DNA from 4 places in the Streptomyces sp. NPDC043952 genome. Region 2 is predicted to be linked to each of the others. Evidence: riboswitches for the same ligand, from Rfam matches in the RefSeq annotation. Region 2 holds a riboswitch; each other region holds the start of a gene.

Region 1 (7,029 bases), on a different contig from region 2:
ACCAACGGGCAGCTGGCGATCCCGCAGCTGTTCGAGGACATGTTCCCGGACTGGTTCACCGGCGTGGCGTTCGCGGCGATCGGCATCGGCGCGCTGGTGCCGGCGGCGATCATGTCGATCGCGGCGGCGAACCTGTTCACCCGCAACATCTACAAGGACTTCATCAAGCCGGACGCCACGCCGAAGCAGGAGGCGCAGGTCTCCAAGTTCGTGTCGCTGCTGGTGAAGGTCGGCGCGCTGGTCTTCGTGCTCGGCATGGACAAGACGGTCGCCATCAACTTCCAGCTGCTCGGCGGCATCTGGATCCTGCAGACCTTCCCGGCCCTGGTCGGCGGCCTGTTCACCCGCTGGTTCCACCGCTGGGCGCTGCTCGCGGGCTGGGCGGTCGGCATGGTCTACGGCACCCTCGCCGCGTACGGTGTCGCCTCGCCGACCCAGAAGCACTTCGGCGGCTCCGCCGACGACATTCCGGGCATCGGCCAGATCGGCTACATCGGCATGACGGCGTTCGTGCTCAACGTCCTCGTCACGGTGGTGCTGACCGTCGTCCTGAAGGCCGTGAAGGCCCCCGAGGGCGTCGACGAGACCCGTCCCGAGGACTACACGGCGGACGCGGGCGATCCGGGCGTCCAGGTGGAACTGCCGCCGGCGACGGCGGGCAGCGCGCACTAGAGCACCCCGCGGCGGGCCACCGGAAATCATGTGTCCCGGTGGCCCGTTGTCGTCCACACTCACCGGCATGGACATCCTGATCCGTACCGCCGACCCGACCGAGTACGACGCCCTCGGGGCGATCACCGCCGACGCCTATCTGGACGACGGCCTCCTGGACTTCGGCGCCGACGACCCTTACCTCCACGAGCTCAGGAACGTGGCCAAGAGAGCGGCCGCGGCCACCGTCCTCGTGGCCGTCCGGGGCGACGCCCTCCTCGGCGGGGTCACCTTCGTGCCGTCCCCCGGCCCCATGGCCGACATCGCCCGCCCCGGCGAGGCCGAGATCCGCATGCTGGCGGTGGACAAGGCGGCCCGCGGCCGGGGGGCCGGCGAGGCGCTGGTGCGGGCCTGCGCCGAGCGGGCGCGCGCCGTCGGGGGCTGCCGCGCGATCGTGCTCTCCACGCAGCCGACCATGCGCGGCGCCCACCGCATCTACGAGCGGCTGGGCTTCATACGCACGCCCGAGCGGGACTGGCAGCCCCTCCCGGAGCTGACGGACCTCACTCTGCTCACCTACCAGTTGACGCTCTGAGATCGGCGACGACACAACATCTGGGGGTGGCACGACGACCCGGCACTAGATGTATGCTCATGGTCGCTGTCGTCGCAGGGGAATCCGGTGCGAATCCGGAACTGTCCCGCAACGGTGTACTTGTGCGCATCCGCGCACAGGAGTCAGTCCGAGGACCTGCCGGCAGCGCACCCGGCCCACCGGTCCGGGTGCTCTGAGACGTCCGGGCCTCGTGGAGTGGGCCGGTGGACGCGACGCCGTGTGCGCTCGTGGCTGCCCCCTGCCCTCCGCCAGGCCCCGTGCCGAGCGAGGGAGAGCCCCACGTGACCATCGCGCCAGCCGAACCGGCTTCAGCCCAGGGCCTGGAGAACGACGGTCCCGGTGCCGCACTGCTGCGGACCCTGACCGAGCTGACCGGGGACCTCCCCGACGCCGATCCCGGCCGGGTCGCGGCCGCCGCGCTGCGCGGCCGCTCGGCCCACGCCGACGAGGCGGAGCTGCGCGAACTCGCGACCGAGGCCGCGGCCGGCCTGATCTCCGAGGACCCCGCGTACTCGCGGCTCGCCGCCCGGCTGCTGACCCTCGCCATCCGCGCCGAGGCCGCCTCGCAGGGCGTGACGTCGTTCACCGAGTCGGTCGCCGTCGGGCACCGCGAGGGGCTCATCGCCGACCGGACCGCCGAGTTCGTGCGCCTGCACGCCGCCCGGCTGGACCAGCTCGTCGACCGGGCCGCCGACGACCGCTTCGGCTACTTCGGCCTGCGCACCCTGCACAGCCGCTACCTGCTGCGCCACCCGATCACCCGCCAGGTCATCGAGACCCCCCAGCACTTCATGCTCCGCGTCGCCGCCGGCCTCGCCGAGGACGACTCGGCACGCTCCGTGGACGAAGTGGCCGCGCTCTACCGGCTGATGAGCCGGCTCGACTACCTGCCCTCCTCCCCCACGCTGTTCAACTCCGGCACCCGGCACCCCCAGATGTCGTCCTGCTACCTCCTCGACTCCCCGCTGGACGAGCTGGACTCCATCTACGACCGCTACCACCAGGTCGCCCGGCTCTCCAAGCACGCGGGCGGCATCGGTCTGTCGTACTCCCGTATCCGCGCCCGCGGTTCGCTGATCCGCGGCACCAACGGGCACTCCAACGGCATCGTGCCGTTCCTGAAGACCCTGGACGCCTCGGTGGCCGCGGTGAACCAGGGCGGCCGGCGCAAGGGCGCGGCGGCGGTGTACCTGGAGACCTGGCACTCCGACATCGAGGAGTTCCTGGAGCTGCGGGACAACACCGGTGAGGACGCCCGCCGTACGCACAACCTGAACCTGGCGCACTGGGTGCCGGACGAGTTCATGCGCCGGGTCAACGCCGACGAGCAGTGGTCGCTGTTCTCCCCGGCGGACGTGCCCGAGCTGGTGGACCTGTACGGCGCGGAGTTCGACGCCGCCTACCGCGCGGCGGAGCGCAAGGGCCTGGCGAAGAAGACCATGCCGGCCCGTGAGCTGTACGGCCGCATGATGCGCACCCTCGCGCAGACCGGCCAGGGCTGGATGACGTTCAAGGACGCCGCCAACCGCACCGCCAACCAGACCGCCGAGCCGGGCCAGGTCATCCACTCCTCCAACCTCTGCACGGAGATCCTGGAGGTCACCAGCGACGGCGAGACGGCGGTCTGCAACCTGGGCTCCGTCAACCTCGGCGCGTTCGTGGCCGACGGGGACATCGACTGGGAGCGGCTCGACGAGACCGTCCGCACGGCCGTCACCTTCCTCGACCGCGTGGTGGACATCAACTTCTACCCGACCGAGCAGGCGGGCCGCTCCAACGCCAGGTGGCGCCCGGTGGGCCTCGGCGCGATGGGCCTCCAGGACGTCTTCTTCAAGCTGCGGCTGCCCTTCGACTCGCCCGAGGCGAAGGCGCTGTCCACCCGGATCGCCGAGCGGATCATGCTCGCCGCGTACGAGGCCTCCGCCGACCTCGCCGAGCGCAGCGGCCCGCTGCCGGCCTGGGAGCAGACCCGTACCGCGCGCGGTGTGCTGCACCCCGACCACTACGGCGTCCAGGAGACGTGGCCCGAGCGCTGGGCGGCGCTGCGGACCCGGATCGCGCGGGTGGGCCTGCGCAACTCGCTGCTGCTGGCCATCGCGCCGACGGCCACCATCGCCTCCATCGCGGGCGTCTACGAGTGCATCGAGCCGCAGGTGTCCAACCTGTTCAAGCGCGAGACGCTGTCCGGTGAGTTCCTCCAGGTCAACTCGTACCTGGTGCAGGACCTGAAGGAGCTGGGCGTCTGGGACGCGCGCACCCGCGAGGCGCTGCGCGAGTCCAACGGCTCGGTGCAGGGCTTCGCGTGGATCCCCGAGGAGGTGCGGGCGCTGTACCGCACGGCGTGGGAGATCCCGCAGCGCGGTCTGATCGACATGGCGGCGGCGCGCACCCCGTTCCTCGACCAGGCGCAGTCCCTGAACCTGTTCATGGAGACGCCGACGATCGGCAAGCTCTCCTCGATGTACGCGTATGCCTGGAAGTCCGGGCTGAAGACGACGTACTACCTGCGCTCGCGCCCGGCGACCCGGATCGCCCGTGCCGCCCAGGCGCAGAAGACCATCCCCGTCCAGCAGGCCGCCGACCCCGACGCCGTCGCCTGCTCCCTGGAAAACCCCGAGTCCTGCGAGGCCTGCCAGTGATGTCCAACCGAAACCAGAACCTCCTCGATCCCGGCTTCGAGCTGACTCTCCGCCCCATGCGCTACCCGGACTTCTACGAGCGCTACCGGGACGCCATCAAGAACACCTGGACCGTGGAGGAGGTGGACCTCCACTCGGACGTCGCCGACCTCGCGAAGCTCAGCCCGGCCGAGCAGCACCTGATCGGCCGCCTGGTCGCGTTCTTCGCGACGGGTGACTCGATCGTCGCCAACAACCTGGTGCTGACGCTGTACAAGCACATCAACTCCCCCGAGGCGCGGCTGTATCTGAGCCGTCAGCTGTTCGAGGAGGCGGTGCACGTCCAGTTCTATCTGACGCTGCTGGACACCTACCTGCCCGACCCGGAGGACCGCGCGGCGGCGTTCGCGGCGGTCGAGAACATCCCCTCGATCCGCGAGAAGGCCGAGTTCTGCTTCAAGTGGATCGACTCGGTGGACACGATCGACCGGCTGGAGACGCGGTCGGACCGCCGGCGCTTCCTGCTGAACCTGATCTGCTTCGCCGCGTGCATCGAGGGCCTGTTCTTCTACGGCGCCTTCGCGTACGTCTACTGGTTCCGCAGCCGGGGTCTGCTGCACGGCCTGGCCACCGGCACCAACTGGGTGTTCCGCGACGAGACGATGCACATGTCCTTCGCCTTCGACGTGGTCGACACCGTGCGCAAGGAGGAGCCGGAGCTGTTCGACGAGCAGCTCCGGCAGGAGGTCACCGACATGCTGCGGGAGGCCGTCGAGGCCGAGCTTCAGTTCGCGCGCGACCTGTGCGGTGACGGCCTTCCGGGCATGAACACGGACTCCATGCGGCAGTACCTGGAGTGCGTGGCCGACCAGCGCCTGACCCGGCTGGGCTTCGCGCCGGTCTACGGCTCGGAGAACCCCTTCTCCTTCATGGAGCTCCAGGGGGTTCAGGAGCTGACCAACTTCTTCGAGCGCCGCCCGTCGGCGTACCAGGTGGCGGTGGAGGGCACCGTCGACCTGGACGAGGACTTCTGAGCCTCCTTCTCCTCACGGGCCTCCTGGGCCTTCCTGATCTGCCGGTCGATGCGCCGCTCGCGCAGGATGCCGAGCACCGAGGGAAGGACCAGGAGGACGAGGATCCCGAGGGTCGCGGTCATGCCGATCAGGCCTTGGATCTGGTTTCCGGTCATGCCACTACTGTCCTGCCGGACACTGCTGACCGGGAGTGGCAGGACTGCCGTGCACCCTCGAATTACTGCCAGCCCTGCGGCACACTGGGAGCATGCTCAAAAACGTGGCCGCCGTGCTGCTGAACGGAGTGCATCCCTTCGAGCTGGGCGTCGTCTGCGAGGTGTTCGGCATCGACCGCAGCGACGAGGGACTGCCGGTGTACGACTTCGCCGTGGTCTCGGCCGAGGGGCCCGACCTCGGCACCCACTGCGGGTTCACCGTGTCCACACCGCACGGCCTGGAACGGCTGGAAGAGGCCGATCTGATCGCCGTACCGGCCGGTGAGAGCTATGTGGACCGGGAGTACCCGCCCGAGCTGCTGGCGGCGCTGCGGCGGGCCGTCGGGCGGGGCAGCCGGGTGCTCAGCGTCTGCTCCGGGGTGTTCGTGCTGGCCGCCGCGGGACTGCTGGACGGGCGCCGGTGCGCGGTGCACTGGCACCATGCCGAGCAGCTGGCCCGGCGCTATCCCCGGCTCGCCGTCGAGCCGGACGTGCTCTATGTGGACGAGGACCCGGTGATCACCTCCGCCGGCACCGCGGCCGGCATCGACGCCTGTCTGCATCTGGTGCGCAAGGAGCAGGGGCCCGAGGTCGCCAACAAGATCGCCCGCCGGATGGTGGTGCCCCCGCACCGGGACGGCGGCCAGGCCCAGTACATCGAGCGGCCGCTGCCCAAGGCGCCCTGCGACACCGTCGGCGAGGTCCTGGTGTGGATGGAGGAGCACCTCGATCTGGAGGTGACCGTCGAACAGCTCGCCGCCCGCGCCCATATGGCGCCGCGCACCTTCGCCCGCCGCTTCCAGCAGGAGACGGGGACCACGCCGTACCGCTGGATCCTGCGCCAACGGGTGCTGCGCGCCCAGGAGTTGCTGGAGGGCACGGACGAGACGGTGGAGGCGATCGCCGCCCGCACCGGGTTCGGTACGGCGGCCGCGCTGCGCCACCAGTTCGTGCGGGCGCTCGGCACCACGCCGAACGCCTACCGGCGCGCGTTCCGGGGCCCGCAGGCCGCCTGAACGCGCGCCGGTAGCGGCATCACTCCCGGTGTCTCACCAGGGCAGCGGGCGCAGCCGCAGGTTGTCCGGGCGCAGCGTGATGCCCACCCGGACGCTGTCGTCGTTGCCGTCGGCGGGTTCGAAGCGGTACTTCGCCGTGATCGCCGCGGTGATCAGGCTCAGCTGGGCCATGGAGAAGTGGTCGCTGGGGCACTTGCGGTTGCCGACGCTGAAGGGGCTCATGGCGTACTTCGGGACCTCCTTGGCCCGCTCCGGAAGCCAGCGGTCCGGGTCGAAGTCGAGGTGGCGGTCGTAGGAGCGGGCGTCGCGCTGAATGGCGTACGGGCTGTAGATGATGTCCGCCCCGGCCGGAATGCGATATTCCCCGAGCACGGTGTCGGCGGTCGCCCGGCGCGTCAGAATCCATACGGCGGGGCGCAGCCGGATGGCCTCCAGGATCACATTGTTGGTGTGCCTGAGGGAGCGGACGTGCTCGAATCCGACGGGCTGACCGCCGGTCACGGATTCGACCTCGGCGCGCACCTTCTCGGCGTGCTCCGGGTGCTGTGCGAGCGCCTGGAGCAACCACATGATCGTGGACGCGATCGTTTCGGCGCCGGGGGTGATTATCGCGACGACCTGGTCGTGGATCTCCTGTTCCCCGATGGGCTCACCATTGTCGTCCTTCGCCTCCAGCAATGCCGTCAGCAAATCGTCCGGCTTTTGACCAGATGCCCTCCGCTCGGCGACGATCTCGTCCACGAGCAGATGCAAATCGGCCAGTGCCCGGTTGAATTCGCGGTTGGCCGGAAACGGCAGCTTGTACAGGGGGCCCAGCGGCACCACCATCCTGCGGTACATACCGCGGAAGACGGTGGCGAGGTCGGTGCTCAGCCGCTCGGCGCGCTCGTCCATGAACTC
Region 2 (7,029 bases):
CGTGGGAACCGGCGGGGCGGCCGTGAAGCCGCCGCCGGCCACGGACCGCAGCCCGTCGATCGACGAGTACGCCGTCGGTGAGGTGTCGGAGGGCAGGTACTTGAATCCGCCACCCGGGTTGAACTGCTGGGCGATCAGGAAGTCCACCGGCGTCTTGCCCATGGAGGTGCGGAAGTCGCCGGTCTGCGGGTCGATGCCGCAGGCGTTCAGACCGGACACAGCCCATCCGTTGGAGTCGGTGTTGACGCCGAACATGGCGTTGAAGGCACCGCTGTTCGGCACCAGCTTGCTCCTCAGGAACGCCTTGGCCTGCACGATGTCCGTGTCGGTGTTCGGTACGCCCGACACACACAGGGCGGCCATCGCCGCCCCGGTCATGTCGATGTCGCTCGCTGCGGAGAGCTGACTGGGGTTGCCTTCGGCCTTGCTGTAGTTCCAGCCGCCGTCGTTGTGCTGGTTGGCCCGGAGGCGGGTCACGACGGCGTCACGCAGTGCCTGCGGAATGCGGGCCTGTCCCGACTGCGTCTTGGCGCCGTTCAGGGCGAGAGCGGCGAACACGGTGCCGTTGAAGTTCGACGAAGGGCCGAAGTAGCCGGGCTCGGAGGTCTGCCAGTAGCCGTAGATGTCGGCGATCAGGTTGCGGGAGGCGGACACGCGGGAGGGGTCGATGCCGGCGGCGTAGGCGTTCAGCGTGGCGCGCTCGTAGTCGGTGACCACGGGGGAGGCGGACGGCCAGCCGGCGGTCGAGAGCAGGTTGCGGTAGACGGTTCTCGCGTTCTTGCTCGTGTCGCCGCCGGGCGTCACGTCCACAGCGGCGGTCCCGGCCGAGGCGAGCGCGCTGAACGCCCACTCGTTGGACAGTCCGGAGCCGGCGTACGAACCGTCCGCCGCCTGGAGCGACTTGAGGTAGGCGACGCCGTTCGTCTTCGACGTGGCGATCTGCGCCGGCGTGGAGGTCGCCGCCGCGGGCAGTGTGGTGAGCGCGAACGCGCCGAGTGCGGCGGCAGCGGTGAGGGCGGGGCGACGGTAGGACAGCGAACGGGGCATGGCCTGCTCCTTGGATGGAGGACGCCGGCCGGACCCGGTGCCGGGCCGACGGTGGCCTGCGGAGCAGCGGGTGTGGCCGCCGTCCGGAACGCGTGGACCGGCTTCCAACAGTGCTTCACCGCTTGGGCATTCGGGCTCGGGTCGGCCCCTGCCGTCCCACACCGCTGCGCGTCAGCCCCGGACTCCCACCGGGTTCCCCCACTCGGCAGTCCGGGACGGTACCCGACCCGCATTCAGGCCGCCACCGCTCACCCGGGCCGGTCCAGGGGCGGTCTTGACGGTTTCTGTGACGTGTGCTCAAATCCCGCTGATACGCAAGGAGTTCCAGGGAAAGCCGGTCGAAGTCCGGCGCTGACCCGCAACCGTAGGCCCGGTACCGCCGGGCGAGCCGGAATGCCTGGAGCGTGTTCATCAGCAACAGACGCCGTCGTGGACTACGGCGTGGTGCGACCAGCCTCCGGCTGCCGGGGACCTCCCGTCCGACGGAGGCCCTCTGCCACGTCCGCGTCCGCTCCGGCAGGCGCGAGGGGGCCGTGGTGGGAACGGGGAAGCGAAGAATCGGGACCGCGGACGCGGGCCCACGACGGGTGGTGTCGCTCGCGTCGGCCCTGTTCGTCCTGCTGGCCGCCTGCGTGACCTTCCTCACGACGACACCCGCCGCAGCGGACGGCGTCGGTGACTGCACCGCGACCAAGGGCGCCGTGGTAGCCGTCGACTTCGGGCCGTTCGGCGGCAAGGTCGAGCGCGGCTGCGACACCACGCCCACCACCGGCTACGACCTGCTGCACGACGCCGGATTCACCACCACCGGCACCCAGCACGACGGCCCCGCCTTCATCTGCCGCATCGGCTACGGCGCCTTCAACTCCGGTACGCAGTACCCGACCCCGGACAAGGAAGCCTGCGTCCTGACCCCGCAGGCCACGGCGTACTGGTCGTACTGGACCGCGTCACCCGGCCAGGACGAATGGACCTACAGTCAGTACGGCGCCATGGACCGCAAACTCAAGGACGGCGACGTCGACGCCTGGGTCTACGGCGGCACGGACGTCGGGGGCACGACGGGCGAGCCCACCTTCACCCCCGACGACGTACGCGCCGGCGAAACCCACACACCCGACCCGGGCGGCACACCCACCGGCGCCCCTGGCAAGGTCGACCTGAAAGCCGCCGCAACCTGGCTCAAGGGCCGCCTGATCGACGGCGAACGCATCGTCGACGACGGCGCCACCACACCGAACTACTCGCTGACCGCCGACACCGCCTACGCGCTCGCCGCAGTGGACGGCAAGAGCGCCGCGCTCGACAAGGTCACCGAATTCCTCGCCGTCCACGTCGGTGACTTCGGCTACCCGAGCGGCGCCGACCAGGCGCCGGACGCCACCGCCGTTGCCCGCCTCGCGCTCCTCGCCGAGGTCACCGAACGCGATCCGCGTGCCTTCGGCGGGCGAGACCTCATCGACGTCCTCACGAAGAACGTGTGCGCGGCGGGCCCCGAATCCGGTGACGCGACCCCGGGCTGCACCGCCAAGGGAGACTTCCGGTCCGCGTCGTACACCGAGGGCCAGGCCCTGTCCGTACTGGCCCTGCTGCGCGCCGGAGTGACGCCCCCGGACACGACCGTCGACCGCCTCACGCAGCTCCAGTGCAAGGACGGCGGTATCACCAGCATCCTCATCCGCCCCGGCGAGTACTGCGACGGGGACCCCGCCACCACCGGCCTCGTCGTCCTGGTGCTGCACAAGGCCGGCGGTCACGACGCCGCAGTGACCAGTGCCCGCACCTACCTGACCAAGGCACAGCGAGCGGACGGTGCCTTCCCCGGCTACACGGGCTCCACCACCGGCAGCGTCACCGCGACCGCGTACGCCGCACAGGCCCTCCGCGCCCTCGGTGACACCCGGCGCGCGGACGCGGCCACCGGCTGGCTGTCCCGGCACCAGCTCAAGGACGGCGGCTTCGGCTTCGAGGAGAGCGACACCGACCCGGCCGTCTACGCCACTCCGCCGGCCGTCCTCGCCGGTGCGGGCACAAACCTGGTCACCCTCACGACGAAGAAGCCCGTGCCTCCGTCCACGCCGCCGACCAAGCCCACCGGCTCACCGAGCGCCCCCGCTCCGGGCACGGGACCGGATCTGAAGAAGGGCGTCGCCTACCTCACCAAGGCGGCCAACCTCAAGCAGGGCCAGTACTACACCGCCGGTGGCGGCTCGGCCCGGGCGGACTTCGGACTCACCATCGACGGCGCCTACGCTCTCGCCGCCACCGGCCTGAACAACGCCAAGCTGCGCGGCATCGTCGACTTCCTCGACCATCGCGGCAAGGACGGCGAGGGCCGCACGGTCGACGACTGGACCGGCATCGGCACGCCGTACGCGGCGGGCGGCTCCATCGGCAAGACCGCGCTGCTCGCCGAGGCCGTCCACCGCGACCCCCGCCACTTCGCGGGGCACGACCTCATCGCCGCGCTCGCGAAGGCCGTCTGCACCAAGCCGAGCACGGCCCCCGACCGTTCCTGCGCCGCCAAGGGCGCCTACCGGTACGCACCTTCCGTCTTCGCCCAGTCCCTGGCCGTGATGGCGCAGCTGCGAGCGGGTGAGAAGGCGGCGGCCAAGCAGTCGATCGCCTACCTGGAGAGCCTCCAGCAGCCCAGCGGCGCCTGGCCGAGCCTGATCCCGTCCACGCAGGACTCCGACGTGGACTCCACCGCCATCGCCGCCATGACGCTCGACCTGGCGGGCGGCACCAAGGCCGACAAGGCCGTCGACAAGGCGCTGGCCTGGATCGCGTCCGAGCAGCTGAGCGACGGCGGCTTCCCGGGCGCCGCGGGCGACTCGGTGAACTCCGCCGCCCTCGCCGTGCAGGCGCTGTCCCTGGACGCCGGCAAGTACGCGGCGAAGATCACCAAGGCGCGTAAGTTCCTCGCCTCCCAGCAGAACGCCGACGGTGGCTTCAACGTCGCGAAGGGAGGTCAGCGCGGCTCCGACCTGCGCGCGTCCACCCAGGCCGTCGGCGGCGCCACCGGCATCTCCTTCGGCAAGCTGGAGCGCAGCCTGACCGGCACGGCCCCGCAGCCCACGCCGAGCCCCAGCAGCAGTGCTCCGGACATCGTGACCACGGGTCAGTCCGGCGGCGGCGACGGCGGGGCGACCACGGACGGAGGTGGCGGGGGCGGAGTCCTCGCTTCCACCGGTGCCCAGGCCGGCGCCCTCGCCGCGATCGCCGTCGTGCTGGTGCTCGCCGGCTGGCGCACGGTGATCGTCGCCCGCCGTCGCACGCCCACAGGGAGCGGACGATGAAAGGCGCCCGTCTCCTGCGCATGCTCGCCGCGCTCGGCCTGACGAGCGCGGCGGTCGCGGCGACCGGCACCCCGGCCTCCGCCGACCCGCAGCCCATGGGCCGCTGCACCACCACCTCCGGCGTCGTCCTCGCCGTCGACTTCAGTCACTGGGGCGGCCCGATCCTGCGTTCCTGCGGCACGACACCGACGACAGGCTACGAGCTGCTCAACCAGGGCGGCTGGAGGACCACCGGCACCGGTCACGACGGCCCGGCGTTCATCTGCCGCATCGGCTACAGCGGCTACAAGAGCGGCAGGCAGTACCCGACGCCCACCCAGGACGACTGCGTGCTCACCCCGCCGGCCTCCGCCTACTGGTCGTACTGGCACGCCGACCCGGGAGCCCGGGACTGGAGCTACAGCCAGCTGGGCGCGATGCTGTACAAGCCCAGACCCGGCAGCGTCGACCTGTGGATCTTCGGCGGCACCAACATCCAGGGCACCGAAGGCCGCCCGAAGATCACCCCGGACCAGCTGCGCGCTCACAACACCAAGCCACAGGGCGACGCGGGAAAGCCCCAGTCCACCCACAAGGCGCCGTCGCTGCCGCCGGACGTGGACACCGGCCCGGCTCCCGAGCGGCAGCCGAAGGCACCTTCCCCGGTGCCGTCACACAAATCGAAGAAGCCGAAGCCCAGCAAGTCCCCGAGCCCGACACCGTCGCCCACGGCCACCCCCACCAGCCCGTCGCCCACCGCGTCGAGCACCGGCGCGGGCACCCGGGTGATCGACGCCGAGCCCGCCGCCGATGCCAAGCACGACTCCGGCTCGCTCGTACCCGTCGCCACCGGCGCCGGCCTCGTGGTCCTGATCGGCGGCGCCGCCGGGTACGTGGCGTACCGGCGTCGACGTACCGAGTGACGCCGGTGGCCCGTACGACCATGGAGGCGTCGCCGGTCGCCGCGGTGCCCGACGGCGGCGGCCGGCGCCTCCCCCGCACGCTGCATCCCGTGGCCTGGTGGGTGTGGGCCCTCGCCCTGGCCACCGCCGTCAGCCGTACCGACAACCCGCTGCTGCTGTTCCTGGTACTTGCCGTCCTCGGCTACGTCGTCACGGCCCGGCGCACCGAAGCACCGTGGGCGCGAGGCTTCAAGTACTACCTCTACCTCGCCCTGACGGTCGTGACGATCCGCGTCGTCTTCCGCGCCGTCTTCGCCACCGGCATCACGCCGCATGACCACTTCCTCTTCTCCCTGCCGCACATCCCCACCCCCGACTGGTACGCGGGCATCAAGATCGGCGGTCCGGTGTCGCTGGAGGCACTGCTGTCCTCGGCCACCGACGGGCTGAGGCTGGCCTGCATGATGTGCTGCATCGGCGCCGCCAACACCCTCGCCAACCCCAAGCGTGCCCTGCGAGTGCTGCCCGGAGCCCTGTACGAACTCGGAGTGGCGGTCACCGTCGCGATCAGTGTGGCGCCGCAACTCGTGCAGAGCGTGCAACGCGTGGCCCGCGCGAAGAAGCTGCGGGCGGCACGCACGCGAGGAATGAAGGCGTTGCGCGGCATCGTGGTGCCCGTCTTGGAGGATGCCCTCGAACGCTCCCTGCGGCTGGCCGCCGCCATGGACTCGCGCGGATACGGCCGGGCGGGCACTGCCACCCGCCGCTCCCGCCGCATCACCGGTGCACTGATGCTGCTGGGCATGTGCGGCCTGTGCGCGGGGGCGTACGGGCTCCTCGACGCCACCGCGCCGGCACTCCTCGGGCTGCCAGCGATGGCCGCCGGAGCCGTCCTGTGCGTCGCGGGCCTGCGACTCGGCGGCCGGCGGGTCACCCGCACCGTCTACCGCCCCGACCCCTGGAGCCTGCCCGAGTGGGCCGTCGCCGGCAGCGGGGTGCTGTCCGTCGTCCTGCTCTTCAGCAACCTCGGCTACGACCCGGCCCAGCTCAACCCCACCTACTACCCGCTGACCTGGCCGAGCCTTCCCCTGGTCCCGACCGCCGCGATCCTCCTCGCCGGAACGGCCGGTTTCCTCGCCCCTCCGCCCAGCCCCGCCCAGAGAGCCGGAACACCGTGATCACCTTCGACCAGGTCACCGTCCAGTATGAGGACGCGGCCGAGCCCGCCCTGCGCGATGTCGACCTCACGGTGGAGGAGGGCGAACTCTGCCTCGTCGTCGGGCACACGGGTGTCGGCAAGTCCACGCTCCTCGGGGCCGTCAACGGACTGGTGCCGCACTTCACCGGCGGCACGCTGTTCGGCCGCGTCACCGTGGACGGCCGCGACACCGCCGCCAACCCCCCGCGTGAACTCGCCGACGTCGTCGGCGTGGTCGGCCAGGACCCGATCGACGGCTTCGTCACCGACACGGTCGAGGAGGAACTGGCCTATGCCATGGAGCAGTTGGCCGTGCCTGCCGCCACAATGCGCAAGCGTGTGGAGGAGACCCTGGACCTGCTCGGCCTCGCCGATCTGCGTCACCGTGCCCTGCACGAGCTGTCCGGCGGTCAGCAGCAGCGGGTCGCCATCGGCTCGGTCCTGACCGCCCACCCGCGCGTCCTGGTCCTGGACGAGCCCACCTCCGCCCTCGACCCGACCGCGGCCGAGGAGGTCCTCGCCGCCGTGACCCGGCTCGTCCACGACCTCGGCGTCACCGTCCTGATGGCCGAACACCGCCTCGAACGCGTCGTCCAGTACGCAG
Region 3 (7,029 bases), on a different contig from region 2:
AGATGGAGACGCCGCTCCCGGCGATGCCGCCCATGGACTGCCACCCGTGCCAACTGCCGTCGGACCGGCTCCAGTTCGTCCACACCGCCTGGTCGGTGCCGATGATGAAGATCTGCCTCGTGCCGTTCGGGAGCGCCTCGGACGCCACGGGGTAGCCGCAGTCGTAAGGCGTGCCCATGTACGTGCAGCCGGCCGCCTGGGCCGGGGCGGCGGCGACACCGAGCCCGCCCACGGCGAGGGCGGCGGCGACGAGCGCGGCCTTGATCTTGTTCATGTCCGGTTCCTTCACGTGCGTCGAGGTCCCTCACCCCCTCCAGGTCAGGGGGGCCGGGGAGCGGTCTTCGGGCCGGCGGCGTCGGAACTGCCGCGCCCTCACCGCCCTGAGGAAGTCGACCACGACGGCATCCGCCGGACCATGCGGAAGCACCGGCAGAACTGCCGTACGGCCAATTCCGCCTGCGCCCGCCGGTTGCCTCCCCGCGGCCGGCGGCGGACGGACGCTGACGCCGGGTCAGCCGGCGCGCTCGCCGGTCCAGCCGTTGGCGAGCAGGTCGAAGATCCGGCCGAGGGCGGCGTCGGGGTCGCGGGACCCGCGGACGAGAACGGGCGCCTCCAGCGCGAAGTGGGCCAGCGCCCGGCAGCCCGGATCGTCGGCGGGCAGCCCGGCGTCCTCGGCGATCGCCGCGGCCAGGACGTGCTCGTGCCGCAGCCACATCCTGCGGGCGTACTCGCGCAGCGCCGGGGTGGTGTCGACCAGGCGCAGGAAGTCGTCGAACCGGGGGTCGGCATGGACCCGCCGGGAGGTTTCGCCCAGCAGCATCTGGTGCAGGGCCCCCGGTACGGACTGCCCGGCGGGACGCTCGCGGACCGCCGCGACCAGGGCCGCCTCCCGGTCCACGTCCTGGTCGAAGACCAGCGCCTCCTTGCCGTCGGGGAAGTGCTTGAACAGCGTCGTCACGGAGACGTCGGCCGCGTCGGCGATCTCCCGCACCCCGACCTCGTCGTAGCCCCGCTCGGAGAACAGGCGCAGTGCCGCGTCGGCGAGGGCCTGGCGGGTGGCTGCCTTCTTGCGCTCTCGGCGCCCCATCTCGGTCACGCCGACACTTTACCGCGTTCATGGACCCGCTTCGAAAGTTTAGCTGTTACGCTTTTTTAGCGGTTGCACCCAGACGGGTGCTGTCGCGACGCGTTCGCGACCCGCGCCACCCGAGGAAGAGGTCCCGATGACGAACAGCACCCCCCGGATCTGCGTGATCGGCGGCGGGCCCGCCGGTCTGACCTGCGCCCGCGTCCTGCAAGGGCACGGCATCGAGGTCACCGTGTACGACGCCGACGACGCCGTGGACTCCCGCGACACCGGCGGCACGCTCGACCTGCACGCCGACTCCGGGCAGATCGCCCTTGAGGACGCCGGGCTGCTCGACGCCTTCATGGCACAGGCCCGGCCGGAGGGGCAGGCCGGCACCCGCCGCGACCACCACGGCACGGTGCTGGCGGAGTTCACCCCCGAACCCGGCGACGCGGCCGCGCCGGAGATCGACCGCGGCCGGCTGCGCCGCATGATGTACGACCACCTGCGGCCCGGCACCGTCCGCTGGGGCCACCGGCTCGTCGGCGTGACCCCGCGCGGCGACGGCGGGCACCGCCTGGAGTTCGCGGACGGCACCACCACGGAGGCCGACCTGGTGGTCGGCGCCGACGGGGCGTGGTCGAAGGTCCGCCCCCTGGTCAGCGACGCCACCCCGCAGCACCTCGGGGTCTGCTTCCTGGACGCCCGGTATGACGATGTCGATTCCCGCCACCCCGAGGTCGCCGGGATCGTCGGCGCCGGCCACATGTTCTCCAACGACAACGACGGCCGCGCGGTGATCCTCCAGCGCAACGGCGACGGCGTGGTCCGCGGCTACATCGCGTTCCGCGCGGCACCGGACTGGCACGCCGGGGCGGGCGTGGACCTCACCGACCGGGAGAGCATCCGCGCCCATCTCGTTCGGGAATTCGGGCACTGGTCGCAGGCCATGCGCGCGCTGATCGTCCGCAACGACGGCGACTACGTGCCGCGGGCCTTCTGGGCTTTGCCCGCCCCGCTCACCTGGGAACACGTCCCCGGCGTCACCCTGATCGGCGACGCGGCCCACCTGATGGCGCCCTTCGGCGGCCACGGCGCCAACCTCGCGATGCTGGACGGCGCGGAACTCGCGCACGCCGTCAGCCGCGCGGTCGGCCCCGACCCTGCCGCCACCCTGGACGAGGCGGTCGCCCGCTACGAGTCGGACATGTTCGCCCGCTCCGGAGACCTCGCCGTGAACTCGAACGAGGCCCTGGTGCAGTTCTTCACCACCACCGACGAGCCGGACCTGCCCCCGGACCCGGAGCAGGAACACCGGGACTACCTCGCCCGCGCGGAGTCCTACCGGCGGGAGCGTGCCCAGCGGGCGGGCGAACACACCGGCGCGTGAACGCCCGTCCGGCAACCGCCCGCCGGCTCCCGTAGGGCTCGCTGCTTCGCTGGTCAGGCTCCTCGCGCCCGAGAGGGCTTGCCCTTGGCGAACAGCAACGCGTCGAAGATCCCGGTCAGTTCCTTGCCGGACTCGCTCTCGCACAGCGCGAGGAACTGCCCGGTGCTGGCGCGCCCAGGTGTGGAGTATGCGGAAGAGGGCCTCGTCGCCGACGGCCCTGCGTACCTGGTGCAGGACCATGGCACCGCGTCCGTAGACGGGCGGGTCGGACACCCGTCAGCGAGGGGATGGCCGTCTACGCGGATTGGCTCTGGGAGGAGAAGCGGGGCGGCAGGAGTACCGACGAGATCTTCGAGGCCTCCCGCCCTTGTCCCGCTCCGCGATCGGCTCGCCGTTGCTCACCACGTCGTAGAAGTCGCCGTCCGCGCCCCTGGGCACGGTGACCCGGATGTCGTACATGGCCTTGTCCGAGGGGTGGTGATTGCCGGGGAACCAGGTCATGGAGCCGGTCGGCTCGCCCAGGGCGGCCGAGCCGTCGTCGGTCTCGATCCAGCCTTCGAGCCCTCCGACGTCGCCCTCGACCGCTCGCGGTCACCACCAACTCGTTTCCAGATCGGGCGGCTTGGGCCCTCGCCCCTTGCACCGTGGCGGTCCGTACCCGCAGGCCCGACAGGTCGAGGTCGAAGCGGCTCAGGTTCTGCGTGGCCCGAGCCGTGATGACCGCAGCGCCCTTCAAGTGGTTGCCGTCCGGCGTGTAGTCCAGCGTCAGTCCGCCGCAGGAGCCCAGTCGGACCGGGAGCGCGAGGCGGCCGACCGGGGCCGGTGGTCCATCGTGGTGCGAGGTCGCATCTCGTGTCTCCCGTCGGTCGATTGCGGCATGCGAGAGGTCAGAAAGCCTGAAACAAGCCATGATTTTCCCAAGGTTAGTAAAAGTTTTTCCGCCTTCGCCGAATCGCCAGGGCGTGCCCGAAAGCGGTGTCGGTCCCGCGCAAAAATGTGATCTTGGATACCTGAACGACCGTGCGGTTGTGCGGGGATGGGTGGTCGGTCCTACGGTGGGCGGGCCGTGGTGTTCGGGAAGACCGGTGACAACCCTTCGCGGGGTTCAGGCCGGAGCGGCCCTCGCCACTGTGATCGGGGAGTATCCGTCCCAGTTGTGCATGGTCACTGTCCGCCGCCCGGCGGACGGGAAGGCCGGGACGGACACGCGCACACCCGTAAGCCAGGAGACCGGCCACGGCACTTCACGAAGAGATCCACGAGGTGCTGGAGCGTGACCGTATGACCCTGCCCACAGAGTCGACCCGTTTTCGTTGGCGGCGCGAGGACACCGTCCGTACCGCCGGACTGCTGATGGTGATCGCCGCCCTGCATGCCGTCGCGTTCGGCATCCTGTTCCTGCTGGTCGTACCGGGCCACTACGAGGTCGGATCCAAGGCGTTCGGGATCGGCCTCGGCGTGACCGCGTACACGCTGGGCATGCGGCACGCCTTCGACGCCGACCACATCGCCGCGATCGACAACACCACCCGCAAGCTGATGGCCGACGGCAAGCGGCCGGTATCGGTCGGCTTCTGGTTCGCGCTCGGCCACTCCAGCGTGGTGGTCGTCATGGCGGCCCTGGTCGCGGGCGGCACACAGCTCGCCGGCACCCTGCTCGACGACAACTCCCGTACCCACCAGACCCTCGGCGTCGTCGGCACCACCGTCTCCGGGACCTTCCTCTACCTCATCGCGGCGCTCAACCTCGTGGCGCTCGCGGGCATCCTGCGGGTCTTCCGGGCGATGCGAGCGGGCACGTACGACGAGGCCGCCCTCGAACAGCACCTGGACTCGCGGGGGTTCATGAACCGGTTCCTGGGCCGCGCCACCAAGTCGATCACCCGGCCCGGCCAGATGTTCCCGCTGGGCTTCCTGTTCGGTGTCGGCTTCGACACGGCGACCGAGGTCACCCTGATGGTGATGGCGGGCAGCGGTGCCGCGGCCGGGCTTCCGTGGTACGCGATCCTGTGCCTGCCGCTGCTGTTCGCGGCGGGGATGAGCCTGTTCGACACGCTCGACGGCACCTTCATGAACTTCGCCTACCAGTGGGCGTTCTCCAACCCGGTGCGCAAGGTGTTCTACAACCTCACCATCACCGGCCTGTCCATCGCGGTCGCCTTCCTGATCGGCACCATCGAACTGGTCGGGGTGCTGCACGAGAAGCTCGATCTGAGCGACGCGGTGACCGGCTGGATCGCCGGGCTCGACCTGGACAACGTGGGGTACGTCATCGTCGGCCTGTTCGTGGTCGTCTGGGCGGCGGCGCTGGCGTACTGGCGGCTGGCCAGAGTGGAGCAGAGGTGGGCGGGCCGGCTCGGCGACGGTGGCTGACACCCGGCGGAGCGGGAGCCTCGGCCGCGGTGGGCCTCGGTGTCGCCGTTGACGGGTGCGCAGCGTCAGCCGGTACCGGTGGTCGGCGGAGCGCGCGGCCGGAACGCCCACGGCGGAGCGGCCGTTGACGGTGCGCGCGTCCGTCGCGTACAGCGGGGCGTCCGCCGGCAGGGTGACCCGCACGGAGCCATTGCGGGTCACCAGGCGCCGGCGGGCCCCCTTCGTGCCCGAGTCCTGCACGGCGACGTCACCGGGAGACGGCCGCCGTCCGCGAGGGCGGCCGTCTCGGACGCCCCTCCGCGTGCGCTGCGCGCGGCTCCGGGCAGCGGCAGCTCACCGCCGCCGTGATCACAGGCCGTCAGCGCGAGAAGCGGCAGTTGCGCGCAGCCGGCCCACGTCACGCGGCCGATACGACGTGACGTGGGCCCGGAACCCGGACGGCTCGGTCGGCTCGGTCGGCTCGGTCGGCTCCATGCAGACGTCATGCGATGCGGGTGCCCGCCGGGACCGGGTGCCGTGCACATCGCCCGGTCCCGATGAGGCCGTCGGGTGAACGTCGTCCCCTCGTACCTCGCACCCCTCTCCCGTTTCCGGCACCGGACACCGACCCGCCCGCCACCACCGGCGTTCTCGTCACCAGCGGGGGCAGGAGCAAGGCCGTGCCGGTTCTTCCATGCCCGGCGCGCACGATGCCCGGCTCGCACGGCCGGTCGGTGAGGACGGAGGGGCAGGTCTTGTTCGAGGACTTCGAGACCAGGCGGGTCGAGACGGAGGAAGCGTCGGTCTTCGTGCGCCACGGCGGAAAAGGACCGCCCGTGGTGCTGCTGCACGGCCACCCCCGGACCTCCGCGACCTGGCATCGCGTCGCCCCGCTCCTCGTCCGGAGCGGTTTCACCGTCGTCTGCCCCGACCTGCGGGGATACGGCCGCTCCAGCGGACCGGTGCCCACCGCCGACCACGCCGGATACGCCAAGCGAGCCGTCGCCGGTGACGTGGTGGAGGTGATGCGTGCCCTCGGCCACGCCCGGTTCGCGCTCGCCGGGCACGACCGCGGCGGCGCCGTCGCGCTGCGGCTCGCCCTCGATCACCCGCACGCGGTCTCGCGGGTGGCGTTCCTCGACTGCCTGCCGATCACCGAGCACCTCTCCCGCATCACGGCGACGTTCGCCACGCAGTGGTGGCACTGGTTCTTCTTCGCCCAGCCGGACATCCCCGAACGCGTCATCAACGCCGACCCGGACAGCTGGTACCGCGGCGATCCCCGGAGGATGGGACAGGAGAACTACGACGAGTGGCGCGCGGCCACGCACAACCCCGACGTGGTGCGGGCCATGCTGGAGGACTACCGGGCCGGCCTCACCATCGACCGGCGGCACGAGGAGGCCGATCGCGCCGCCGGCGCCCGTATCCACTGCCCGGCGCTGGCCCTCTGGTCCCGCCGGGACGACCTGGAGGACCTGTACGGGGACCCGGTGAAGATCTGGCGGCGATGGGCCCCGGACGTCCGCGGCCACGGCATCGACGCCGGACACCACGTGGCCGAAGAAGCCCCCGAAGCGCTCGCGTCCGCCCTCGCGAGCTTTTTCACCGGCCGGCCCTCCCCGGCGGCCTCGCGGCCGGCAGAGGGGGCGTGACCGCGGGCGGCAGGAGACCGCGCGCGGCAGGAAAAGTCACCCGCCGCACGGAGACCACCGCTCACACGAAGATCACCCGGCCACACAGACGATCACCCGGCCACACAAAGGAGGCGGCCCCCGCGGGAGCCGCCTCCTTCGTGCGCGGTCAGCGCGAGCGTCCCGTCAGCACGCGGTAGAGCAGCAGCACGATCACGGAACCCACGATCGCGGCGATCCAGGTCGAGAGGCTGAAGAAGCCGTTGATCGAGTGGACGCCGAAGATCACCTTGCCCAGCCAGCCGCCGAGCAGCCCGCCCACGATGCCGATCAGCATCGTCACCAGGCAGCCGCCCGGGTCCTTGCCGGGGGTCAGTGCCTTCGCGATGGCGCCCGCGATGAGGCCGATCAGGATCCAGGCGATGATGCCCACGAGGTTCGTTCCTTCCGTTGCGCTGCGGCGCCCCAGGGGCGGGGCTCCCACGTACTTCCGCTTATCCCGCACGGCGCGGCCTATGCAGGACCGTTTCATTGCCGGGTGCGGGGAGACTCCTCACACTGCACCCACAAGCGCGGACGTCCCG
Region 4 (7,029 bases), on a different contig from region 2:
GCTCCACCGGCACCTTCACGGGCGCGCCCGGCCCGGCCAGCAACTCCTTCTCCACCAGCCCGAAATGTTCGGCGAGAGCGGCCCGCAGGCCGGGCAGCGCATTCGCCCGGCCGCCCCACACCTGGGAGGCGCGCAGCACGGCGAGGACGAGGTTGACGCGGGGCTCGCCGACCGGGCCGCCGCCGAGGATGTGCAGCCCGTCGCGGATCTGCACGTCCTTGATCTCGCACAGATAGCCGTCGATGTGCATCACGAACTCGTCGAACGCCTCGTCGTCCGGCTGCTCGTCCACATGCAGGTCGTGGTGGAGCTCGGCGGCCTTGACCAGGGTCCAGATCTGGGCGCGGACGGCCGGCGCCTTCGCCGGGTCGAGGTCGGAGACGAGCGCGTACTCGTCCAGCAGCTGTTCCAGCTTGGCGAGGTCGCCGTAGGTGTCGGCGCGGGCCATCGGCGGCACCAGGTGGTCCACCACGGTGGCGTGCCCGCGCCGCTTGGCCTGGGTGCCCTCGCCGGGGTCGTTGACGATGAACGGGTAGATCAGCGGGAGTTCGCCGAGCACCGCGTCCGGCGCGCAGCCGCGGGACAGGCCGAGGCCCTTGCCCGGCAGCCACTCCATGGTGCCGTGCTTGCCCATGTGCACGATCGCGTCCGCGCCGAAGCTGTGCTCCAGCCAGCGGTAGGCCGCCAGGTAGTGGTGGGAGGGCGGCATGTCGGGGTCGTGGTAGATCGCGATCGGGTTCTCGCCGAAGCCGCGCGGCGGCTGGATCATCACGACCACGTTGCCGAACCGAAGGGAGGCGAGCACGATGTCGTCGCCGTCCACGTACAGGTTGCCCGGCGGCTCGCCCCACGCCTCGGTCATCGCCTCCCGCAGCTCGGGGTCGAGCCTCTCGAACCAGGCCCGGTAGTCGGCCAGCGGCACCCGCGCGGGCGCGGCGGCCAGCTGCTCCTCGGTCAGCCACTCCACGTCGTGCCCGCCGGCCTCGATCAGCCGGTGGATCAACTCGTCGCCGCCGGAGGGGTATTCGGTCAGCGAGTACCCGGCGTCCCGCAGCGCGTCCAGCACCCGGACCGCCGACGCGGGCGTGTCCAGGCCGACCGCGTTGCCGACGCGGGAGTGCTTCGTCGGGTACGCGGTGAAGACGAGGGCGACGCGTTTGGCGGCGTTCGGCTTGTACCCGAGGCGCGCGTGGCGCACGGCGATCCCGGCGACCCGCGCGGCCCGCTCGGGGTCGGCGACGTACACCGGGACCTCGTCGGGGCCCTGCTCCTTGAAGGAGAACGGCACGGTGATCAGTCGGCCGTCGAACTCCGGGATGGCGACCTGCATCGCCGCGTCCATGGGGGAGAGCGCGGCGTCCGACGCGTCCCACGCGGCGCGCGAGGAGGTGAGGCAGAGCCCTTGCAGCACAGGGATGTCGAGATCCGCGAGGGCGCCGATGTCCCAGGCTTCCTCGTCGCCGCCCGCCGACGCCTCGGAGGCGTGTGTGCCGCCGGCCGCGAGCACGGTGGCCACCAGCGCGTCGGCCCGGCCCAGCAGCTCGTACAGCCCGGCGTCCGCGCCGCGCAGCGAGCCGCAGTACACCGGGAGGGCGTTGGCGCCCTGAGCCTCGATCGCCGCGCACAGGGTGTCCACGAAGGCGGTGTTGCCGCTGAGTTCATGGGCCCGGTAGAACAGCACGCCCACCGTCGGGCGGCCGTCCTGGATCTCGTAGGCGCCGTGGACGCCGTACTCCGGCATCCGGCGCGGCTCCTCGAAGCCCTCGCCGGTCAGCAGCACGGTGTCGGACAGGAACCGGGACAGCTCCCGCAGATTGTCCGGGCCGCCCTCGACCAGGTAGCGCAGCGCCTCCGCCACCACCCCGGCGGGCACGGTCGACTCGGCCATCAGCTCCGCGTCCGGCACCGTCTCGCCGCCCAGCAGCACCGCCGGGACACCGGACGCCTTCAGCGCGGCCAGCCCGTCCTCCCAGGCGCGCTTGCCGCCGAGGAGGCGTACGACGGCGAGGTCGGCGCCGGCCAGCAGCCGCGGCAGCTCCCCGGCGACGTCGACGCGGGTGGGGTTGCCGATCAGATAGCCGGCGCCACACGCCCGCGCCGCCAGCAGATCGGTGTCGGCGGTGGACAACAACAACACTGTGCTCATGCGGGCGCTCCCGGTGGGATGAAGGGCAGTCCTTGCGGCGCGCCGGACTCGATGAGCCGCCACAGCGCGTCCGTGTCCGCGTGCTGTTCGATCAGGTCGCCGAGCCGGTCGAGCTGCTTCTCACGCAGCGCGGCGAAGGAGGTGTCCGGCGCGGGCACGAAGCGGCGGCCCGCGGCGGCGGCCACCTCGCGCAGGAAGGCCCGGCGGAAGCCGTCCGACTCCAGTGCGCCGTGCCAGTGGGTGCCCCAGGTGGTGCCCACCCGGCAGCCGTCCAGGAAGGCTTCGCCGCCGTCGATCCGGGCGACGCCGTGGTGGATCTCGTAGCCCTCGACCGGTTCGCCGAGGGCCTGCCCACGGGGGCGGGCGAGGGTCTTCTCGCGGGCGAAGCGCACCCGCACGGGCAGCAGTCCGAGTCCGGTGACCGCCCCGGCCCGCGACTCGACCTCGTCCTCGATGTGCTCGCCGAGGATCTGGAAGCCGCCGCAGATGCCGAGCACGGGCCGGTGTTCGGCGGCCCTGCGGGCGAGCGCGCCGGCGAGGCCGCGCTCGCGCAGCCACCGCAGCGCCCGGACCGTGCCGCGGGTGCCGGGGACGACGGCCAGATCGGCGTCGGCCAGCTCCTCCGGGCGGTCCACGAAGCGCACCACGACGCCGGGTTCGGCGGCCAGCGCGTCCACGTCCGTGAAGTTGGACATCAGCGGGATCGCGCAGACGGCGACGCGCAGCACGTCCGCGCCGAGCGGGGGAGCTGTGGCCGACTCGCGCACCGCGCCCCGCAGCGAGACGCGCAGGCCGTCCTCCTCGTCGATGCCGAGACCGTGCTGGAAGGGCAGCACGCCGTACGCCGGGCGCCCGGTGAGGCCCTTGAGCATGTCCAGGCCCGGTTCCAGCAGCGAGACATCGCCGCGGAACTTGTTCACCAGGAACCCGGCGACCAGTTCCTGGTCCTCGGGCGAGAGCAGGGCGAGGGTGCCGAAGAAGGAGGCGAAGACGCCGCCGCGGTCGATGTCGCCGACGACGAGCACGGGCAGCCGGGCGCCGCGCGCGATGCCCATGTTGACGATGTCGGTGCGGCGCAGATTGATCTCGGCCGGGCTGCCCGCGCCCTCGCAGATCACCGCGTCGTACTGCCCGCGCAGCTCGGCCAGGCAGTCCAAAACCGTTCCCAGCAGCCGCTGTTGGCGCCCGCCGTGGTAGCCGCGCGCGCTCAGCTCGCCCACCGGCCTGCCCAGCAGCACCACCTGGCTGCTCTGTTCGCCGCCCGGCTTGAGCAGCACCGGGTTCATCAGCGCGGTCGGTTCGATCCGGCAGGCCTGGGCCTGCATGGCCTGGGCGCGCCCGATCTCGGCGCCCTCGCGGGTGACGAAGGAGTTCAGGGACATGTTCTGCGCCTTGAACGGCGCGACCTTCACGCCCTGGCGCACCAGCCACCGGCAGATCCCGGCCGTCACGACGCTCTTGCCTGCGTCGGAGGTGGTGCCGGCGACGAGGAGACCACCGTTCACTTCCCGCGTCCCTTCAGCCCGTTGACGAGGTGGCGCGCGGCGAGTGTGGTGCCGAGCGCGAGCAGGCCGACGCGGCGGGAGAGCCGTACCGCGCGCTCGATGTCGGGGACCCGGACGGCCCGCCCCGTGACGCCGTTGAGCACGGGACGGTGCTCGGTCCGGCCGCCGTAGGAGAGGGTGCCGCCCAGGCGCACACCGAGGGCGCCCGCGAAAGCGGCCTCCACGGGACCGGCGTTGGGGCTCGGATGCCGGCGGGCGTCCGCGCGCCAGGCCCGTACGGCGCCGCGCGGATCGGGTCCGGCCGCGGCGGCGAGTACGGCGGTCAGCCGGGCCCCCGGCCAGCCGGCCACGTCGTCCAGGCGCGCGGACGCCCAGCCGAAGCGGCGGTACCTGGGGGACTTGTGACCCGACATCGCGTCCAGGGTGTTGACGGCCCGGAAGCCGAGCAGCCCCGGCACCCCGGCGGCCGCGCCCCACACCAGGGCGCCCACGACCGCGTCGGAGGTGTTCTCGGCGACCGACTCGACCACGGCCCGCGCGATCCCGTCGGCGTCCAGCGCCTGCGGGTCCCGGCCGCACAGGTGCGGCAGCCGGGCGCGGGCCGCCTCGACGTCCCCGGCCGCGAGGGCGCGGCCGATCGCCCGCGCCTCGCGGGCGAGGGAGGTGCCGCCGACGACGGACCAGGCGGCCGCGGCGGTCAGGGCGACGGCGGCGGTGGGGGAGGGGCGGGCGACGCGTGCGGCCAGCGCTCCGAGCGCGACGGCGCCACCGGCGCACACGGTGGTGTGCAGGGCGCCCCAGCCGCGGTGGTCGTGCCACAACGCGCCTTCCACGGCGGCGGCCGCACGCCCGAACGCGGCGACCGGATGCCCGCGGCGGGGATCGCCGAGGAGGAGGTCGCCGAGGAGTCCGGCGGCGGCGCCGTACGCGTAACTGCGATCGGCGGCCATCGGCTCAGCCGGCCGTGGGCACCGCGACAGTGGTCCTGGTACTGGTCGTTCGGCAGCCGAGCATGGCGATGTGTCCTCACTCAGGGTGTCCGCGCCCTGGTTCGACGTGATCCGGCGGCGAGAGTTCCTGGCTCTCCGGGGGTTCTTCCCCGGTGACAGTGGCGGGACCGCGCCGGATTCGCACCGGCTTCCTCTCCTGCTGCCGTAGATGGCGTGGGCAGTCCACCATGCGCCCGGAACGGCCGTCAACTTGCCGTTGACCTGCGGGAGTGTGCAGATCCCCACACCGCGCGGGGTGGCCGGGCATGCCGAAGGCTCCCCTGCCGCGGGTGGCGGAGGGGAGCCTGGGGGACTGCCGGGGTGGTGCGGGCCGTGACACCTTCGAGGTCAGGGCCCTTTCGGTGCCAGGACGCTTTCGGTGTCAGGGCGCTGCGGGGCCCTGACGGCTCAGGACTTGGAGACGATCAGGAGGATGCCGTACGCCACCGCCGCCGCGCAGGCCGCGAAGCAGACGTAGGCGCCGGTGACGGCGAGCGTGGCGGAGCCGCCCTCGGCCGCGGCCTTCTCGCGCCGGGCCAGGCCGTTGATGCCGAGGGTGAACAGGACCACCAGGCCCACCGTGAAGGCGAGGCTGACGCCGAAGACGGAGCCGATGGCCGCCCAGTCGATCTTCATGGGGTTGCTTCCTTGGTGAACGGGCTGGGGGTCAGACGGTGGCGGCCGGCGGGACGGCGGAGGCCGTCTGCTCGGCGGCCGGGACCGGCGCGGGGGCGGGGATGGTGGCCGTCAGGTCGTCGGCGATCGAGCCGGCGGGCGGCGGGGTCACCGCGGCGATGGCGGTGGTCACCACGCCGGACGGCTCCGCGGCCGGCTCGGCGACCACGTTGGTGTGGTCGATGACCTCGCGCCGGGACAGCTTGTAGATCCAGGCGCTCGCGGCGACCAGGAAGACGGCGACCGCGGCGGTGCCCCCGTCACCGAGTTCGGTGACGGCCTCGGCGCCCGCGCCGACCAGCGCGGCGGCCGGCAGGGTGAGCACCCAGGCGACGGTCATCCGGGTCGCGGTGGACCAGCGGACCACACCGCCCTTGCGGCCGAGGCCCGCACCCATCACCGCGCCGGAGACGACGTGGGTGGTGGAGAGGGAGAAGCCGAGGTGGGAGGAGGCCAGGATGGCGGTCGCGGCGCTGGTCTGCGCGGCGAAGCCCTGACGGGGCTCCAGATCGGTCAGGCCCGTGCCCATCGTGCGGATGATGCGCCAGCCGCCGATGTAGGTGCCGAGCGCGATGGCCAGGCCCGCGGAAAGGATCACCCAGGTGGGAGGGTTGGAGCCGGGGGCGATGGCACCGCCCGCGATCAGCGCGAGGGTGATGACGCCCATCGTCTTCTGCGCGTCGTTGGTGCCGTGCGCGAGGGAGACCAGCGCGGCCGAGGCGACCTGGCCGGCGCGGAAGCCCTTGCGGGTGGCCTCGCCCCCGGTCTTGTCGCCGGCGGCGTAGGAGAACCGGGTCGCCACCAGCGCGGCGACACCGGCCACGACCGGCGCGGCGACCGCGGGCAGCAGCACCTTGGTGACCAGCACGCCGCCGTGCACGGCGCCGAATCCGGCGGAGGCGACGGCCGCGCCGATCAGACCGCCCATCAGCGCGTGCGAGGAACTGGAGGGCAGGCCCACCAGCCAGGTCAGCAGGTTCCAGAGGATCGCGCCGACCAGGGCGGCGAAGATGACTTCGGGACGGATGCCGCTCTCGTCGACGAGACCCTTGGAGATCGTGTTGGCGACCTCCACGGAGAGGAAGGCGCCCACCAGGTTGAGGGTGGCGGACATGGCTACCGCGAGCTTCGGCTTCATCGCGCCTGTGGAGATGGTGGTGGCCATCGCGTTCGCGGTGTCGTGGAAACCGTTCGTGAAATCAAACGCGAGTGCGGTAACCACCACAATCGCGAGGATCAGCGAGAAGCTTTCCATTTACCCAGGCAATCGTTCGAGGTCGTTGTCCGGATGAACGTAGGCAACCTGGGTGAACGGAAGATGAACTGGGGCGGGCACGGGGGTGTCCGCAACGGGGGTGTGCGGCTCCGCTTCCCCGCTCCGAACCGGACGTGCCCATGCGCCCCTTGGGCTACCAGCCCGCGGCGAAGGTCCGCAGCCCGCTGGAACTGCCGTTGAAGAGATTCTGGTCACCCGGCAGCCGGCCCGCGGTGGCGTACTGCCAGAAGGTCCAGGACTGCCAGCCGCCCGGCAGCCTGCCCGGTCCCGAGGAGCCGTGGCTGGCGACCCACAGGGGGTGGCGGGAGGCGAAGGCGTGGCTGTCGCCGGTGCACTGCTTCCACCAGTGGGCCGTGGTGTAGATCACGGGACGGCGGCCGGTCTCGCGGACCACCTCGTCGCTGAACGACCAGATCCAGGACTTCATGCGCTTCCAGC

Evidence for each region. A riboswitch is a leader RNA that binds a small molecule or an ion and turns the genes downstream of it on or off. The one in region 2 is predicted to bind cobalamin.
Region 1: linked by a shared signal. The riboswitch ahead of AC069R_RS26860 (ribonucleoside-diphosphate reductase subunit alpha) and the one ahead of AC069R_RS25745 (prenyltransferase/squalene oxidase repeat-containing protein) in region 2 are both predicted to bind cobalamin.
Region 3: linked by a shared signal. The riboswitch ahead of nicT (Nickel transporter NicT) and the one ahead of AC069R_RS25745 (prenyltransferase/squalene oxidase repeat-containing protein) in region 2 are both predicted to bind cobalamin.
Region 4: linked by a shared signal. The riboswitch ahead of AC069R_RS22190 (cobalamin biosynthesis protein) and the one ahead of AC069R_RS25745 (prenyltransferase/squalene oxidase repeat-containing protein) in region 2 are both predicted to bind cobalamin.

Annotation. Positions count from the first base shown of each region.
Region 1 is NZ_JBWKES010000030.1:60,595-67,623, reverse strand. Features, by position in the region: gene mctP (monocarboxylate uptake permease MctP) at 1-672, shown strand, start outside; gene AC069R_RS26865 (GNAT family N-acetyltransferase) at 740-1,246, shown strand; cobalamin riboswitch at 1,290-1,424, shown strand; gene AC069R_RS26860 (ribonucleoside-diphosphate reductase subunit alpha) at 1,549-3,906, shown strand; gene AC069R_RS26855 (ribonucleotide-diphosphate reductase subunit beta) at 3,906-4,919, shown strand; gene AC069R_RS26850 (hypothetical protein) at 4,832-5,074, opposite strand; gene AC069R_RS26845 (GlxA family transcriptional regulator) at 5,167-6,129, shown strand; gene AC069R_RS26840 (bifunctional albaflavenone monooxygenase/terpene synthase) at 6,163-7,029, opposite strand, start outside.
Region 2 is NZ_JBWKES010000027.1:74,582-81,610, reverse strand. Features, by position in the region: gene AC069R_RS25745 (prenyltransferase/squalene oxidase repeat-containing protein) at 1-1,047, opposite strand, end outside; cobalamin riboswitch at 1,150-1,283, opposite strand; gene AC069R_RS25740 (prenyltransferase/squalene oxidase repeat-containing protein) at 1,638-4,346, shown strand; gene AC069R_RS25735 (hypothetical protein) at 4,343-5,248, shown strand; gene AC069R_RS25730 (energy-coupling factor transporter transmembrane component T) at 5,269-6,405, shown strand; gene AC069R_RS25725 (ABC transporter ATP-binding protein) at 6,402-7,029, shown strand, end outside.
Region 3 is NZ_JBWKES010000020.1:36,026-43,054, reverse strand. Features, by position in the region: gene AC069R_RS22660 (DUF8189 domain-containing protein) at 1-274, opposite strand, end outside; gene AC069R_RS22655 (TetR/AcrR family transcriptional regulator) at 512-1,087, opposite strand; gene AC069R_RS22650 (FAD-dependent oxidoreductase) at 1,224-2,459, shown strand; partial or broken gene AC069R_RS22645 (hypothetical protein) at 2,817-3,369, opposite strand; cobalamin riboswitch at 3,510-3,712, shown strand; gene nicT (Nickel transporter NicT) at 3,741-4,832, shown strand; gene AC069R_RS22635 (alpha/beta fold hydrolase) at 5,567-6,466, shown strand; gene AC069R_RS22630 (GlsB/YeaQ/YmgE family stress response membrane protein) at 6,615-6,878, opposite strand.
Region 4 is NZ_JBWKES010000019.1:88,730-95,758, forward strand. Features, by position in the region: gene cobN (cobaltochelatase subunit CobN) at 1-2,146, opposite strand, end outside; gene AC069R_RS22185 (cobyric acid synthase) at 2,143-3,651, opposite strand; gene AC069R_RS22190 (cobalamin biosynthesis protein) at 3,648-4,601, opposite strand; cobalamin riboswitch at 4,701-4,843, opposite strand; gene AC069R_RS22195 (hypothetical protein) at 5,049-5,276, opposite strand; gene AC069R_RS22200 (inorganic phosphate transporter) at 5,308-6,570, opposite strand; gene AC069R_RS22205 (lysozyme) at 6,725-7,029, opposite strand, start outside.